4 regions of the Peribacillus sp. FSL P2-0133 genome follow, and region 4 is predicted to be linked to each of the others. Evidence: riboswitches for the same ligand, from Rfam matches in the RefSeq annotation. Region 4 holds a riboswitch; each other region holds the start of a gene.
What was found. A riboswitch is a leader RNA that binds a small molecule or an ion and turns the genes downstream of it on or off. The one in region 4 is predicted to bind thiamine pyrophosphate.
Positions count from the first base shown of each region.

Region 1: linked by a shared signal. The riboswitch ahead of thiC (phosphomethylpyrimidine synthase ThiC) and the one ahead of tenA (thiaminase II) in region 4 are both predicted to bind thiamine pyrophosphate.
Region 2: linked by a shared signal. The riboswitch ahead of tenA (thiaminase II) and the one ahead of tenA (thiaminase II) in region 4 are both predicted to bind thiamine pyrophosphate.
Region 3: linked by a shared signal. The riboswitch ahead of MKY17_RS20660 (ABC transporter substrate-binding protein) and the one ahead of tenA (thiaminase II) in region 4 are both predicted to bind thiamine pyrophosphate.

Region 1 is NZ_CP150254.1:834,999-839,202, reverse strand. It holds gene thiC (phosphomethylpyrimidine synthase ThiC) at 1-1,682, opposite strand, end outside; TPP riboswitch at 1,818-1,932, opposite strand; gene MKY17_RS04045 (HAD family hydrolase) at 2,048-2,836, opposite strand; gene MKY17_RS04040 (histidine phosphatase family protein) at 3,007-3,540, opposite strand; gene MKY17_RS04035 (hypothetical protein) at 3,775-4,204, opposite strand, start outside.
Region 2 is NZ_CP150254.1:2,485,666-2,489,869, forward strand. It holds gene MKY17_RS11905 (AMP-binding protein) at 1-375, shown strand, start outside; gene MKY17_RS11910 (SDR family NAD(P)-dependent oxidoreductase) at 428-1,174, shown strand; TPP riboswitch at 1,310-1,438, shown strand; gene tenA (thiaminase II) at 1,573-2,256, shown strand; gene MKY17_RS11920 (ECF transporter S component) at 2,271-2,855, shown strand; gene MKY17_RS11925 (ABC transporter ATP-binding protein) at 2,868-4,204, shown strand, end outside.
Region 3 is NZ_CP150254.1:4,294,992-4,299,195, forward strand. It holds gene MKY17_RS20645 (ABC transporter ATP-binding protein) at 1-562, opposite strand, end outside; gene MKY17_RS20650 (ABC transporter permease) at 546-1,328, opposite strand; gene MKY17_RS20655 (thiamine-binding protein) at 1,325-1,609, opposite strand; gene MKY17_RS20660 (ABC transporter substrate-binding protein) at 1,621-2,625, opposite strand; TPP riboswitch at 2,760-2,868, opposite strand; gene MKY17_RS20665 (protein-glutamine gamma-glutamyltransferase) at 3,171-3,998, shown strand; gene rarD (EamA family transporter RarD) at 4,092-4,204, opposite strand, start outside.
Region 4 is NZ_CP150254.1:1,444,352-1,448,555, reverse strand. It holds gene MKY17_RS06980 (GDSL-type esterase/lipase family protein) at 1-408, opposite strand, end outside; gene MKY17_RS06975 (GNAT family N-acetyltransferase) at 626-1,132, shown strand; gene MKY17_RS06970 (aspartyl-phosphate phosphatase Spo0E family protein) at 1,201-1,395, opposite strand; gene MKY17_RS06965 (Fur-regulated basic protein FbpA) at 1,651-1,839, opposite strand; SAM riboswitch class I at 2,016-2,120, opposite strand; TPP riboswitch at 2,279-2,383, shown strand; gene tenA (thiaminase II) at 2,473-3,162, shown strand; gene thiW (energy coupling factor transporter S component ThiW) at 3,178-3,699, shown strand; gene thiD (bifunctional hydroxymethylpyrimidine kinase/phosphomethylpyrimidine kinase) at 3,668-4,204, shown strand, end outside.

The DNA.
Region 1 (4,204 bases), 610 kb from region 4:
AGATCACGGATGTCCTGAGAGATTCTCATACTGCAGAATTTCGGGCCGCACATTGAACAGAAATGAGCTGTTTTGGCACCTTCAGCCGGTAGAGTTTCATCATGATATTCGACCGCCCTTTCAGGATCGAGGGAAAGATTGAATTGATCTCTCCAACGAAATTCGAATCTAGCTTTCGAAAGGGCATCATCCCGTTTTCTTGCATGCGGATGACCTTTAGCAAGGTCAGCTGCGTGGGCCGCAATTTTATAAGTTATGACCCCTACCCGAACATCCTCTTTATTCGGAAGTCCCAAATGCTCTTTCGGTGTCACATAACAAAGCATGGCAGTTCCAAACCATCCGATCATGGCAGCACCAATCGCAGAAGTGATATGATCGTATCCAGGAGCTATATCCGTTGTCAATGGTCCCAGGGTATAGAATGGTGCTTCTTGACAGACTTCCAGCTGCTTATCCATATTTTCTTTAATTAAATGCATCGGTACGTGACCAGGTCCCTCCACCATGACTTGAACATCGTGCTTCCAAGCAATCTTCGTCAGTTCCCCAAGTGTTTCCAATTCAGCAAATTGTGCCTCATCGTTTGCATCTGCAATGGATCCCGGACGGAGGCCGTCACCTAATGAGAAAGAGACATCATACGCCTTCATGATTTCACAAATCTCTTCAAAGTGAGTATAGAGAAAACTTTCTTGGTGGTGGGCCAAGCACCATTGTGCCATGATGGAGCCCCCTCGGGAAACGATTCCCGTAACTCGCTTTGCTGTCATTGGGATGTATCGCAAAAGCACACCAGCGTGTATGGTGAAGTAATCGACACCTTGCTCAGCCTGCTCGATTAATGTATCCCGGAAAACTTCCCAATTTAAATCCTCCGCGACTCCATTCACTTTTTCCAATGCTTGATATATCGGAACCGTCCCAACTGGCACAGGTGAATTTCTGATAATCCATTCCCGAGTCGTGTGAATGTTCTTTCCAGTGGAAAGATCCATTATATTGTCTGCACCCCATCGTGTAGCCCAAGTCATTTTCTCCACTTCAGCTTCGATCGATGAACTAACAGCGGAATTTCCAATATTCGCATTTATTTTCACATGAAAATTACGTCCGATGATCATTGGCTCACTTTCAGGATGGTTAATATTTGCCGGAATGATAGCCCGTCCGCTAGCTACCTCTTCTCTTACAAACTCAGGGGCTACATTTTCCCTGATCGAAATGAACTCCATTTCTGGAGTAATGATACCTTTACGGGCATAATGGAGCTGGGTTACGTTTTGGCCTTTCACTGCACGCAATGGTTTTCTTTTCAATCCCGGAAAAACTTCGGCGTTGGATTGTGACTCAACTTTTTTATACCCGTTATCTTCGGGCTTTATTTCACGGCCATCATACTCTTCAACATCTTCCCGTTCCACAACCCAGCTTCGTCTAATCGGGGCAAGACCTTTACGAATATCAATGGGATAATCTGAATCCGTATAAAAACCGCTTGTGTCATAAACTCGTAAAGGCGGATTTTCCTCTTCGCCGAATGCCCCTGTAGTCGGACTTAACTTAATTTCACGCATAGGTACTTTAATATCAGGTCTAGATCCCTCAACATACACTTTTTTACTCCCGGCAAAACTGGACATAATTGAAACGTTCATGTCATTTACAGAATTACTCATCATGATTTCATTTCTCCTTTTTAAGTTCATTTAAAAAGGACAAAATCCAATCCATTTCGCACGAAAAAGCCAGATCTCATATTTAAGACCCGGCTAACGTTAGTATGACTAAAGAAATGACCAATTGAAATGTCATTGTTTAGTAGATTCTAACTTCCCCACGCTGGTATGAACCAGATCAGGTCCTGAGGGTTAAGAAGCTTAAGCGCTTCTCTCTCAGCCCAACTTTTATTGGACACCCCTAGTCTGAATAATTTAATTGATTACAGGGTAACTATATATCACCCTTTTCATTCTGTAAATAATTTGAAAGACCTAATATTTTCATTACACCTCTCCAAAATTTGTTATTTGGAGAGGACCGTTAATTATTTCCCCAGGCTCTCAAGGATTGGGTAAAGCTCCTCTAAATGCTTGATTTCATAGGTTGGAATCACTTCATTCCGTTCCTTATCATGGCGATTTATCCAAACCGACTTTATACCTACCCGTGATGCTCCAAGGATATCGGTCATTAAATTATCGCCGACCATCAATACTTCATCCTTATCAAGCTCCATGATTTCCAAGGCATGCTCAAAAATGGAGGCATCTGGTTTACCTCGTCCAAATGCGCCTGAAATCACGATTTGGTCGAAATAAGGAACCAGTTCAGGCGTAATTTCAAGTTTGGTATTTTGCAGTTCAGGAGATCCATTCGTAAGCAATAGCAATTTGTACTTCCCTTTTAATTCATCCAGAACACGGAAGGATTCTTCATAGATAAATGGCTTTTTGCGTCTCTCGGCCGGGAAACGTTCTGCCAGTTCAAGCCCAAATTCCGGATCATCGATCCCTAATGCCTTCAAACCTCTCGTCCACGCTTCTTTCCGATAAGCCGGTGCAATCCCGGCCATCTTCCGGAATTCATCATGATCATCCTGAAAATTTCCCCATAATCCCTCAAATGGGTTGATTCCGATCATTTGAGTGAATGCATATGTATCGTAAGAAGAATAAAGCTCACGTGCTTCCTTTCGCACCGCTTCTTCAAACTCGTCGACATTCAGATCATATTTCTCCTTAGCCACTTCGCATGTGGCCACAAAAGCCTCTTTTACACTTTTCTGATCCCATAGTAATGTATCATCTAAATCAAAAAAAACTGCCTTCAGCAAAATGTCCACCCCTCTTTCCCTATTATTGAATTCGTAAAAATTACACTATTACAATAATAAACCACAACCAATAAAAAAAGAATAACTATTCGGAAAATGCCTTCCTCTTTCTTAAAATAAGCAAAAATGACTTACCCTTTCTGGTGGGAAACCTAATATTTTCTCCTTTATCATCTTTCAAATACATAAAGCTTTCCATTACTGGCAATCCTGAATTTTGGACCAGTGAACCTACGTCGTATCAGCTCTTTCCTTATATATACCATGAGGGCGGCATGACTCACGATCAGAACATCCCTGTCCCCCTTTGCTAAGACCTCATCCAATACTTTATTGATTCTTCGCTCTGCGATCTTAATTTCCGCCCTTGTCTGCTTGTTGATTACCGAGCAGCAGCGAATCCAGATGGCCCAAAGGATGAACGGCAGCTTAACCTTTCCTTTAAGAGGAGGGGAAGGTATTTCCCGCAGCTCCTCCATCCGATGAACCGTACCTGGATAGATATGTTCCGCTGTCTTGACAGCTCTCGACATATCACTGCTATAACATTCCTGCCATTCCTCCACACCAAATAAAGTCGTTCCGTAAATGATATCCGCTGCATCATAGTCCTCAAACCATTGCTTCATATCATCCGCCGTCACAGGTCTCCCAGTGGGAAATTCATGTGCCACCTTAAAGTGCCGTACCAAACCAATTTTCATATATTCTCCTTTTTATCTTTTAAAATATACATTTCGTTTTCTTGTAAAAGTCCTTATCAATATATTACCCTATGTAAAACCATAAAAAAATGTATGTTGAAACTATAAAAAGCCTTACTGATCTCTCCTTGTCATTGTGTATGTTTAAAAAACCTTACGGATTGTGTCACTATAAACATTTGATTATGATAGCATCGAAAAAAGAGAAAGCATTTCGCCTTCTCCAGTTTTGGTTTATTCTATGAATTGAATTTCCGTTATCGTACATCTTTTCCTGAATTTATATTTCCCGCTCAAATCACTGAATTGATAATCATTGAGGGATTTCCCCAGTTGTTCCTTTAGCTTATCCACAGTGATTGATTCCTCAATTGTCTCTTTCCAATTTTCCTTTCCTATTAACTCTTCGAACGGAATTGTAGTCAGGACTTCATCATATATCTGGATGCTTTGATCGATGCCGAAGCTGCCATAGATACTGCCATTTTCATCAGCAAAGATATGCTCCGATTCCAATTCTTCCACCAATACTTCTAGATATTCCTTTGACTTAACAGGCTTGATGGCAATCTCTGCTTCCGCCGTTACAGGTCCCAATCTCTTATCGACGATCTCTATCGTCAATTTAACGTGAACGGGCGGATACCCAAACCCTTCACAAAGT
Region 2 (4,204 bases), 1.0 Mb from region 4:
TTCATGGATGAAGACGGATATATTCGAATTTCTGGAAGAAACAAAGACATAATCATACGTGGCGGTGAAAATATTCCAGTCGCTTATGTAGAAAATGTATTATATGAACACCCGGATATTTCTAGTGCTCAGGTTATTGCGGTTCCAGATTCCCGTCTTCAGGAAAAAGCATGTGCATGTATCAGCATGAAAACGGGCAAGAGCCCGATCACGATGGATTCCATGCAGGAATTTCTCTCGGAAAAGGGTTTGGCCAAACAATATTGGCCTGAATTTCTTGAAATAATGGATGATTTTCCTCGTACGGCAAGCGGGAAAATCCAGAAATTCCGGCTCCGGGAAATGATAAATGAAAAGATAATCGACAATATATAAGCAGTTTAAATAAATCCATATTGACTAAATGGTGAAAGCGGAGGGAAATATGATGAATAAAAGAATGGCATTTATTACCGGTGCTGGAAGCGGAATTGGCAGAGAGATTGCAAAAAAATTGGCTTCTCGCAATTTTAACATCATAGTGGCTGATATAAATCATAAAAATGCTGAGGAAACGGTTTCTTTAATCGAAAAGTCGGGTTTTGAAGCTAGAGCGGTCCATTGTGATGTAACGAAATTAGAAAGTGTTAAAAAAGCCGTTGAAGAATCAGTGAACCATTATCATAGAATAGATATATTGGTTAATAATGCAGGCTGGGATAAGGTGGAACCTTTTTTAAAAAGTGATCCTAGCACTTGGAAAAGGATTATCGATATTAATTTACTTGGGCAGATCCATACTTGCAAGGAAATTTTACCTCTCATGATTGAAAATGGTTACGGAAAGGTAGTGAATATTGCATCCGATGCAGCTAGAGTAGGATCAAGTGGAGAGGCAGTTTATTCGGCTGCTAAGGGAGGGGTGATTGCCTTCACAAAAACGATAGCAAGAGAAATGGCACGTCACAAACTCAACATCAATTGTATTGCGCCAGGTCCTGCTGATACGCCCCTATTTCAAGAAATAGGCTCTTATAATGAAGGTATAGCAGGCGCCTTGGAAAAAGCGATTCCATTTCGTCGGCTAGCTCAACCAGAGGACATTGCCAATGCCGTTGCCTATTTCGTTTCGGAAGATGCCGGGTATATTACGGGGCAAACTCTTTCCGTAAATGGTGGATTAACAATGGTTTAATCAATCAAGTTAGGTGGTTATGCAAGATTGAAAGGCTAGTAAACCTAAAGCATTAGGTTGAAAACTTTTTCTAATACGTTTGACAATTGGATTTATCGTGTTAATATAAAGGCAAATGAAAATTAAATATACAATTTGTACCACTAGGGGTGCTTTATAGGTAAAAGTTGATTTTACCGCAGAAGCTGAGATTAAAGTATGACTTTAAGACCCTTAGAACCTGATCTGGTTTATACCAGCGTAGGGAAGTGGGGTCTGGAACAATACGTTTCTGTATTTTTTCAAGTACAACCACTTTCTTTACGTTTAAGAAAGTGGTTTTTTGTTTGCAAAAAATGGGGTGATAAAGGTTTTTTTCTGTAAGATTCATTGAAAAATACAATTTGGAGGTAATGGACATGAAGTTTTCAGAGGAAATTCGTCGGGAAGTTGATCATATTTGGGAAGCTAGTTTTAATCACCCGTTTGTTGCAGGAATAGGAGATGGCACATTACCATTGGAGTGTTTTCGTTTTTATGTCATGCAAGATGCCTATTATTTATCTCATTTTGCCAGGGTTCAAGCTTTAGGGGCAGTAAAAGCTACAGATTTACATACAACAAGCAGGCTTGCCGGCCATGCACAAGGAACATATGAAGCGGAGTTGAGGCTTCATGAGAATTTTTCTGAGAGATTAGGCATCACAAAAGAAGAAAGGGAAAAGTTCAAACCTGCCCCGACTGCTTATGCTTATACTTCCCATATGTATCGTGCAGCTTATTCGGGACATTTAGGGGATGTTATTGCAGCTATCTTGCCGTGTTACTGGCTGTATTATGAAATAGGTGAAAAGCTGCAAGGGTGCGTACCCGAAGAGCCGATTTATCAAGAATGGATAGCGGCTTACGGAGGAGAGTGGTTCCGCACTTTGGTGGAAGAACAAATTGCGAGGCTTGATGAGATTGCTGAAAAAGTAACAGACGAAGATAAGGAGAGAATGAAAGAGCATTTTATCCTTAGCAGCCAATATGAATACTCATTTTGGGAAATGGCTTATCGTTTAGAGACATGGCCTGTGCATCAGGAAACACTAGAAGTATAAAGGAGAATGAAATAATGAAAAAAGGATTGAAATTAACTGATATATTAGTCACGATCGTGATTGCGGTAGCATTTGGAATCGTTTATATCCTTTGGGGTTCGATTTACTATTCCGTTAAACCATTAGGATTACATCTGGATCAACTTATTTATGGAATGTGGTTTATAGCTGGTCCCGTCGCCTTTTTAATTTTACGGAAACCGGGTGTGGCACTTTTGGCGGAGATTGCTGCAGCTTCCGGGGAATTCTTTCTAGGTTCTCCTTGGGGGCTGACCGTACTGTTATATGGGGTGGTCCAAGGTTTGTTCGCGGAGCTGGTGTTCATGGCGTTCAAATATAAAAAATTCAATATGTCGGTGGCTGTTTTAGCTGCGATAGCTTCCTGCCTTGCATCAGTAATAATGGATTTTGCATACGGGGAAATAGGTGCGCTTTCTACTTGGAATCTTTTGTTGTTCATGATAGCGAGGTTTGTGGGTTCCATATTCTTTGCAGGTGTGACTGCCTATTATCTAGTCAAGGTTCTGGAAGCAACAGGAGTAACCAATCTTGTTCGTCCGGTTACAAGTAAAGATTATGCAGAACTGGATCAAAAGTAGAGGTTGAGGGCCATGGAACCAATCGTTTCAGTTGAGAAGTTAAGAATGAAATTTCCCGGTGATGAATCTTTGATATTCAAGGATCTATCCTTATCGTTTGATAAAGGAGAAAAAGTGTTATTGTTGGGACCATCAGGGTGTGGTAAATCCACACTTCTGCAAGTGTTAAGCGGATTGATTCCGAATTCCATCGAAGTACCGATGAAAGCGGATAAATTGAAATGCCCTTCTTCATGGGGATATGTTTTTCAAGACCCTGATAGTCAGTTTTGCATGCCATTTGCCGATGAGGAAATTGCCTTCGTACTTGAGAATCTTTCCATCCCTAGAGAAGAAATGAGAGAGAAGATCCAAAATCATTTCCGTAAAGTAGGATTGAACCTAGGCCATACAAGTATAGAAACATTATCAGGCGGGATGAAACAGCGTCTGGCAATCGCTTCAGTATTGGCCCTTGAACCAGAAGTAATATTTTTAGATGAACCGACCGCCATGCTTGATCCGGAAGGAACAAAAGAAATCTGGGACTTATTGAAGGAAGTCGGACGAGACAAAACGGTTATTATCGTCGAGCATAAAATTGACCATGTTTTAGAATTCATCGAACGAATCGTGCTTTTAAACGATGAAGGTCAAATCATGGCTGATGGTCCAAGAGACACCATTCTTTCACAATATAAAAATGAAATGAAAGAACATGGAATTTGGTTCCCTGGTGTTTGGGATGAATATGTAAATGAGTATGCACCAATTCGTGAACACAAATTTACAGATGGTTCACTCCTTATGCATGTGCAAGGATTTAGCGGTTTTCGGAATAAAGAGGAAAAAATCAAGGTTGAAGAGCTGAAGGTTCATTCAGGGGAATGGATTGTAATCAGGGGAGAAAATGGCGCGGGGAAGAGTACTCTTTTGCATGCACTGATGCAGTTCATAAAAACGAATGGTAAGTATGAATTAATGGGGACCCCCATTAAAAGGGTGAAAAACCCAACGGATCATATGACGTTTGTCTTTCAAAATCCCGAGTTTCAGTTCGTTGCAAATACTGTATATGAAGAGATTGCCTATTCATTGCGAATTGACAAAAGGCCGCAACAAGAAATAGATGAGAGAGTCCAATCATTGCTTAAAGTGTTCCGCCTTGAGGCGCATCGGGATAAACATCCGTTTCAATTATCAATGGGTCAAAAGCGTCGCTTAAGCGTAGCTGCTTCAATCGTAATAGACAAAAAAATCATTCTACTTGATGAGCCAACCTTTGGCCAAGATTCGAAAAATACCTTTGCATTACTGGAATGGTTTGAGGAATATCGAAGGCGCGGAATAACAGTGATCATGGTAACTCA
Region 3 (4,204 bases), 2.9 Mb from region 4:
TGCTATGCGTAACAAAAAGCACCGACCTCCGATTTTCTTCCCAAACCGACAACAGCCATTTTTGCATTTGCAATCTTGTCAGTTCATCCAAGGCAGAAAAGGGTTCGTCCAAGCACATCAAGTCCTGTGGACTTAAGATACTCCGGATGAATGCGGCCCTTTGCTTCATGCCACCAGATAATTCATGCGGATATGCTTTCTCGTACTCTTCTAATCCAGCTTTCATCAAAAGGGCTTTTGCCTTTTCTTTATCTCTGACCCCAGCAAGTTCACTTCCAAGCAAAACATTTTCCAATACCGTCCTCCAAGGTAAAAGGGAAGGCTGCTGAGGCATATAGCTGATATGGCCCTTTAAGCCATTTATCTTTTTACCATCCAGTGAAATGATGCCATGATCCGGCTTCAAAATGCCGCCGATCAAGTGGAACAATGTACTTTTACCGCTGCCTGATGGCCCAAGGATCGTGACAAATTCTCCTTCATCCACATGGAAATTCATCTTCTCCAATATATTCTGTTTATCATCGAAAGAATAGGAGACGTCTTTAATTTCCAGCTTCATCCTTTTCGCCCTCCTTTCTCTTCCAAGAAACTAAGTATTTCTCCAGGATGGTGATGATTCCAAAAAAGATCAGGCTCATTCCCATGATGATGAAAATGGCAACAAACACCCGATCTGTCCTGAACGCAGAGGAAGCGAGAGTCATATAAACACCAATCCCCGATTTTGCTCCAAGCCATTCCGAAATAACCGCACCCATTACACTATAGGTGGCTGAAATTTTCAGGCCGGAGAAAATGAACGGAATCGAGTGAGGAAGTTCCAGCTTCCAAAATAACTGATTTTTTCCCGCTCCCATCATCTTGAAATAATGCTTAAGTTCGTATGGTGTCTGGCGAAAACCTTCCAATGATGCAACCGCCACCGGAAAAAAACATACAAGCGAAATCACTATTAACTTAGGCAGCATGCCAAAGCCAAACCAGATCACCAAGAGCGGCGCCAAAACAATGATGGGTATATTTTGTGATAGTATGAGCAGAGGATAAACCGCGTCCTTCACACCGGGAAATAGGTGTAAAATTGCCGCGATCAATAAGCCGATGCAGCTTCCAATAAAAAAACCCGACAACGCAAGCTCGGTTGTGGATATAAGGTGTCCGTAAAGATTGCGGGACGACTCAATTCCTTCAATGAAAATGGCCGATGGAGCGGGAAGCAGCCATTCTTCGACTTTCAATAAGACTGTCACTGACTCCCATACTATCAGCAACAATAATAAAAGAAAGAAGGGAGCCCCCTTCTTCCAAATTCCCCTTCCGATCATGCGCGATATTTCTCCGTTAACGTATCCATCGTAATCCCGCTTGGCTGATATAATATTTTCACTTGGGAAATGACATTCGGCGATCCTATTTCAATCATTCTTACATTCATTTTTTCTATCACGGCAAAAAGTTCGGAAAGCTCACCCTCCATTGTCGTTTCTAGCGGGTGAACCTCATACTTGACACCTGATTCTTCAATGATCTTGATTGCTTCATCGACCATAGGGATGACATTTTCCCCTTTAGGAATAATCTGTATACTAATTAATGAGTTGGCCATTGTATTTCCTCCTATTTTGGTAAAAATTCATTGGTAAATGCCTTTTCAGGATCGAAATCACCTTCAAGAAGCTTATTTTCAGTCATCCAATCACTGTAATTCTTCCAAATTTCAAGCTTTTGTTCACCCCATCGCGGAGCATCATCCTGATACTTGTCTGCAAGCCACTCCTGGCTTTTCTTCACTAGTTTTGCATCAAGATCCGGTGCAGACTTAATTAATATGTCCGCTGCATCGTCAGGATTCTTGATCGCAAACTGGTACCCTTTCGAAGCTGCTTGAACGAATGCTTTAACAGTCTCCGGATCTTCTTTTATCATCTTTTCATTCGTAGTTAATACAGGCGTATAGTAATCAAGCTTATCAGAGTATTCGGTTAAGTAAACCATATTAAGCTTTTCATTTCGCAATTCAGCCTCAATGCCTGTCCATCCATAATAAATCCAGGCAAAATCTATATCCCTTTTAACCGAAGTGAAAAAATCCGTGTCTCCTGTATTGACTATATCCACTTTATTTACATCCGCATTTTCTTTTTTCATGAGTGAATCAATGATGGCCTTTTCAACCGGAGACCCCCAGCCGCCATACGTTTTCCCTTCAAAATCCTTGGGAGTTTTAATGTTCTTTGCCTCAGGGGAAGCGAATCCCGAGGTATTATGCTGAATGACGGCAGCTACCGAAACAATCGGCACGCCCTGCACGCGGGCCTGCGTTATGCCCTCCTGGTAACTCACGCCAAATTCAGATTTCCCTGAAGCGACAAGCTTATCAGCTCCGGCTTCACCTGGCATGATAATTTCCACATCAAGACCTTGTTCTTTAAAATAACCTTTTTCCTTGGCTACATACAATCCTGTATGGTTTGTATTCGGTGTCCAATCGAGCACGACCGATACTTTTTTTAATTTTTCATTTCCTTCATTTTTAGATGCTTCTTCTTTTTCATTAGTTCCGCCTGCACCGCATCCAGCCAAAAGGAACAACGAAGTTAACAGTGGCAAGAATTTATTCAAGTCATTATCCTCCTACACATCATATAAGTTCCATATGCCGGAACCATAATGGGGCTCCAGGGTTTATTCAAATACTGGATAAAAAAGCAAAAAACGCCCGAAGATGAATTCGGACGTTAACATACAAAACAGAAAATCAGTAATAATATGTTCCCTCCGCTGGCATCATCCAGATCAGGTTCAAAGAGTCAGCATCTAAAGGATGCAATCTCAGCCAGCATACTGGCCCCCCTACATTTCTCGCACATATGAACTTTTCTCTCTCATTATATCAATTCATGGGGAAAAAGGAATACTAATTTGCTTCTTCTCGCTAATTGGAAAGGTATTCCTTGCACTCTAGGATATCTAGCAAAACATCTTTTGGAATGAAAGCAATAAAATTCTGCCTCTTTTCATTCCAATCATTCTCGGCTGCAACGGTGGCTGACACGTTCCAAATAGTCAATTCAAAGCTTGCATTCATATAATGAGCATTACATGTAGACATTTTTGTTTACCGGTTTTTAAACCGTTAATTTCATAAGCAAAAGGTGGATATGATCATGATAAAGATTAATCACAAATGGTTAGATGTCAGTCAAATCCAACCAGGAATAGCATCTGCTAAATCGCTTGAAATTGTCCAATTGCTGGCGGAGGATTCTAACGTTTTTGAATATCGGAACTTTGGAGAGTTTAATTTCGAGATTCAACTGAGGAATCGAGTCATTGCGGCAGCTATTGCGTTGGATAAAAGTAATGTAGAATTTTCCACACTTGAGGAATCGGAATCCAATAAACAATATTGGCGCCTTTCAAAGGATGGCACCTTTACCCTTCAGCCAGGGATTCTCCCTCATGCTGCAATCGTTGACATTTTCATAAATGGAAGGCTTTATGCTTTCGAATGCGGGACAGCAATAGTCGTCACTTTTTTAAAGGCCATTTTGGATTTAATCGGCCCGAGGAATTTCGACAACCTTTTTTCAAACCTAGTTTTATATGACTGGCACCCTCCACAAAATATGGCTCTCATCATTCATCAAGGAAGGGATTATTCACCAGGTGATTGCGTTTACTTCAAAAACCCTGAACACGACGAGGCAACTCCTGAATGGCAAGGTGAAAATGCCATATTATTAGGAAATAACCTCTTTTATGGCCACGGGATCGGGATTACCAGTGCACAGGGAATCATCACTGAATTAAATAGCAATAGAAAGCCGTTCGCCACCATATCAGCATTCCTGACAGATCATATCATTTTCCTGGATAGTTCCTTCTATAATAAATTCCAACTAAATATCCCCCGTGCAAAGCCTGATCACAGTCCTGTCAGCCTTTCCAATTGTATTGTTTCTGAAATAGGTTCGAATATTTACCTTTCATGACCCTGGCATTTCCCCTATGCCGTATAGCCGTTTCATTAAATACCAGCATAAAAAAAATGCTTGGGGAGAAATCTCCCAAGCATTTTTTGTTATTCACGCACCAATATTCCCTTTGCCTTTGAACCTGCGGGCACTTGCCTGACCCCATTTCGTTATGGATAATGTATAAACAGCCAAGGCTGACCATATGAACAAAAAGGCTAAAA
Region 4 (4,204 bases):
GCTGATATACTCCCGTTTACCCTCATTGATTTTTCGGTCACTTATTTTCTTCAAGTCCCCGCCGTTGCTATTGATCAAGTCATTCGTTCCAATATAAACGATGAAAGTATCGGCTTCATCAAGTTTCGTTTTAATGCGGTAATCATCAAGCTGTTTCATCACCCCATCCGTTTCCTGGCCTTTTATACCGTAATTCCAAAAACTCACTTTTTGTTCGGATTGCGGATTATTCAATTCATCCTCAAGGCCTTCTATATATCCTTCTCCGTCCTTATCCCCTTTTCCATAGGTTAATGAATCTCCAAAAGCCATCACCCTTTGCACATCTTCCGACTCCGAGGCCTGAAATTCATATGCAGCAAAACATATAACTAGTACTATAATCAATAAACCTGCCAATTTTTTCATTTGGTTCTCCTCTTGTCTCTTTACTAGAAGTATTTAATCTTTTACATACCCAAAAAATCTGCAGTCTTAACATAAAAAAATTGTCAGATAAAGATTTAAGAGTGTATGATAATATAAAACTTTCAATGGATTGAGTGTCATTCACCGTCCCTTAAACAAAAAACGGGATTACCCTTCATTCTGGAGATTGAATAAATGATAGTTAGGAGTTTAAATCATGGAAGAGCACATAGAGTTTAGAGAGGCAGAACTATCTGATCTACCCAGAATTGTTGAAATATATAATTCGACAATTGCTTCAAGAATGGTCACGGCAGATACGGAACCTGTATCCGTCCAATCGAGGGTTAAATGGTTTGAGGAACATCATTCAGAAAGTAGACCGCTATTTATCATTACTATAGAAGGGAAAACTGCTGGATGGATGAGCTTCCAATCCTTCTATGGCCGACCGGCATATAATTCCACTGCCGAAATCAGCATTTATATTGATGATTATTTCCGGGGAAAAGGAATCGGACAAATTTCGATTCAAAAGGCCATTGAATTGAGTCCAAAATTAGGTGTTAAGACTCTATTGGGTTTCATATTCGCCCACAATACACCAAGCCTTAAGCTTTTTTCCAAATTCGGGTTTGAAGAATGGGCACATTTACCTCAAGTTGCCGAGCTGGATGGCATTGAGCGGGATTTGGTCATTCTTGGTAAACGTGTCGAAATTTAATATTATTCTTTAGAGCTATTGCCTTGAGCAGTAGCTTTTTCATATTAATCGAGGTCGAATTGGCTAATTTAAAAATACCTATATGCTTTCTGGAGGGGAAAATGTTCAGAATCTCTTTTACTTGTTAACGCATTTAATAGCATATCCAATTCTTGACTGGCTTGAACAGTTAGCAGACTTGTTAAGCCGTAAATTGCTGCCAAGTTGATCATTTCTTTTCTCTTCTCTTCTACTTTTTCTATCGTTACCTTACGGCAAGGCATTATATAGCCACCTCCCATTTATTCAATATTTTTACACTTTCATCATAATGAAACTACTAGTAAAAATCAACTATTTTTCAGAAATTAAATGTGTTATTTTAAAGGATAAATGTGACAAAATGACTATTTCATTCTAAAATTATGTATATTTTGTGTCATTTTCTATCAAACGCAAAAAAAGCATCCACTAGTGTAGACTGCGAATGCTTACATCATATCCCTTATCCAAAAACCCAAAATATAGTCCATCGTTTACTATGTCATCCATTCAGAAGGTGACTCAGTATTTGGTCTATTTATAACAATCTTATATTCATCTTCAAGTACTTTTAATGGGGCATCATAAAGGTGCCTTTCATCAGAGGTTTTGTATACTCCATTGGCCAATAACTCTTCAATAAGCTTTGCCTTCCTCTGTTCAATCCTCTTAAATAATTCTGCCATGTAAATGGCTCCTTTCCTAGTCTTCCTAGAGCCTGCTTCTAGTTAGCTAAACTTTATCAACTTGTTTGATTTTCACCAAATTATATATACCTTTTCCATTATGTCACTAAACGTTATTTCCCAAAAATAAAAGCCCCTTCTAATTCAAGAAGAGGCTGACAGTGTCCGTACGGCTCTTCTTATCTTCCAAGCATATGCTTGTTGGATTTAGCACAGTTCCCAAAACGGGTCCGCTGCCGAGGTTTCGTTGGGCCAAGTCCCTCCACCTCTCTGGATAAGAAATCGATATATAAATGATGTAGACATGATTTTATCCTAATAACTATCAAAAGTCAATTACCTGGTTCTCCCTTTTTTCCTGGACATAAAATGGTCCCTCTTTCAAATGCGGGTTGCATTTTCTTGTCTTTCTGATATGATGTCAGTAATTACATACAATTCACACCACTAGGGGAGTCTTTTTTAAGACTGAGATGGAATTAGTTCCGGACCCTTTGAACCTGAACCGGCTCATACCGGCGGAGGGAAGTGGATGATATCGTCCATTTACAGACTATATCCATCTACCCCGTTCCGTATTCAGGAACGGGTTTTTTCATTAACAAGGAGATCCATTCTAAAGGAGGATGAACAATGGAGAATGTTAAATTAGAACCATTCAGTGATAGACTACATGCACGGTCAAAAGAAATTTGGAAAAGGAACCATTCACATCCCTTTGTCCAGGCAATTGGAAATGGTACGCTTCCTGAAAACAAATTTGCCTATTACCTGAAGCAGGACTATATCTATCTTATGGATTATTCCAAGCTCTTTGCTTTAGGTGTCATCAAAGCTCATAACATCGAAACCATGGCAAAGTTTGCGAGTATTTTAAATGAAACCCTTCAAGTGGAAATGGATATTCATCGGCATTATGCTTCCGAATTCGGGATCAGTTCCAAGGAATTGGAAGATACAGAGCCTACTCCAACCACTCTAGCCTATACAGGATACATGCTAAATGCAGCTCAGCATGGGACTTTGGCAGACTTGATCGCCTGTCTCCTGCCCTGCGCTTGGGATTATTATGAAATCGGTTTGCTATTAAAAGAACAAAATGGAGCAGCATTGGAAAACAATCGCTACGCAGATTGGATAAGGTCCTATTCATCTCCTGAATTCGGTGAAGCACACAAATGGCTGATCGCTTTGTTGGAAGAATTGACGGAAGGCATGCCAGAAACGGAACTTCTTAGATTAGAAAAGCACTTTTTGGTTACTTCCCGATATGAATATTTATTCTGGGATATGGTTCAAAATGAGCAGGATTGGCCGCTGTAGGTCGTTGACATGATGATGAATCCTATCAAGAAACTGACGTTGACTGCCATGATCACGGCTATAACGACGCTGACCAGTTCATTTATTTTCATACCTGCAGGATTTGCAAAGGTCTTTCCTATTCAGCATCTGGCAAATGTCATGACTGCCGTTCTATTGGGGCCAGCTTATGCTGTGACACAAGCTTTTTTAGTTTCCATCATTAGAAACATGTCTGGTACCGGTTCAATTTTTGCCTTTCCCGGGAGCATGATCGGTGCACTTTTGGCTGCCATCCTTTATCGAAAAACACAAAGCTTAAAATTCGCCTGTTTAGGGGAAGTGATCGGGACCGGTATTCTCGGTTCCCTAGCCTGTTATCCACTTGCCCTCCTCCTATTGGGAGAAAAAGCTGCTCTTTTTGGTTTTTTACCGGCTTTTATGCTCAGTTCATTCGCTGGTGCGATTTTAGCTTTCATATTACTTAAAATACTTCTAAAAAATAATTATATGAAGGGGTTTTTTTATGAAAACAGCATTAACCATCGCAGGCTCTGATTCAGGGGGCGGCGCTGGAATACAAGCGGATTTAAAAACATTTTCTGCACATGGTGTCTTTGGAATGTCTGCCATCACAGCCGTAACCGCACAAAATACAATGGAAGTCCGTTCAGTACAGCCAATTGAAACAGCAATCATATCAGATCAAATTGCAGCTATCTTTGAAGATATTCATGTCGATGCAGTAAAAATAGGCATGCTTGGATCAAAAGAAATCGTGGAAACTGTCGCTGCGTCCCTTAAAACCTTCTTGCCTGCCATCGTTATCCTTGACCCTGTCATGATTTCCAAAAGCGGCCATCATTTGCTCGGCGAAAAGGCTGTCTCTGCCTTAAAAATGGATTTGCTTCCGCTTGCAACACTTGTAACCCCAAATGTACCGGAAGCGGAAGTACTTACTGGCTTGTCGATTCGAACGGAACAAGATTTCTACAAGGCATGCATTTCAATACAAGAAATGGGTCCCAAAGCCGTTTTACTTAAAGGAGGCCATGCAGCAGGA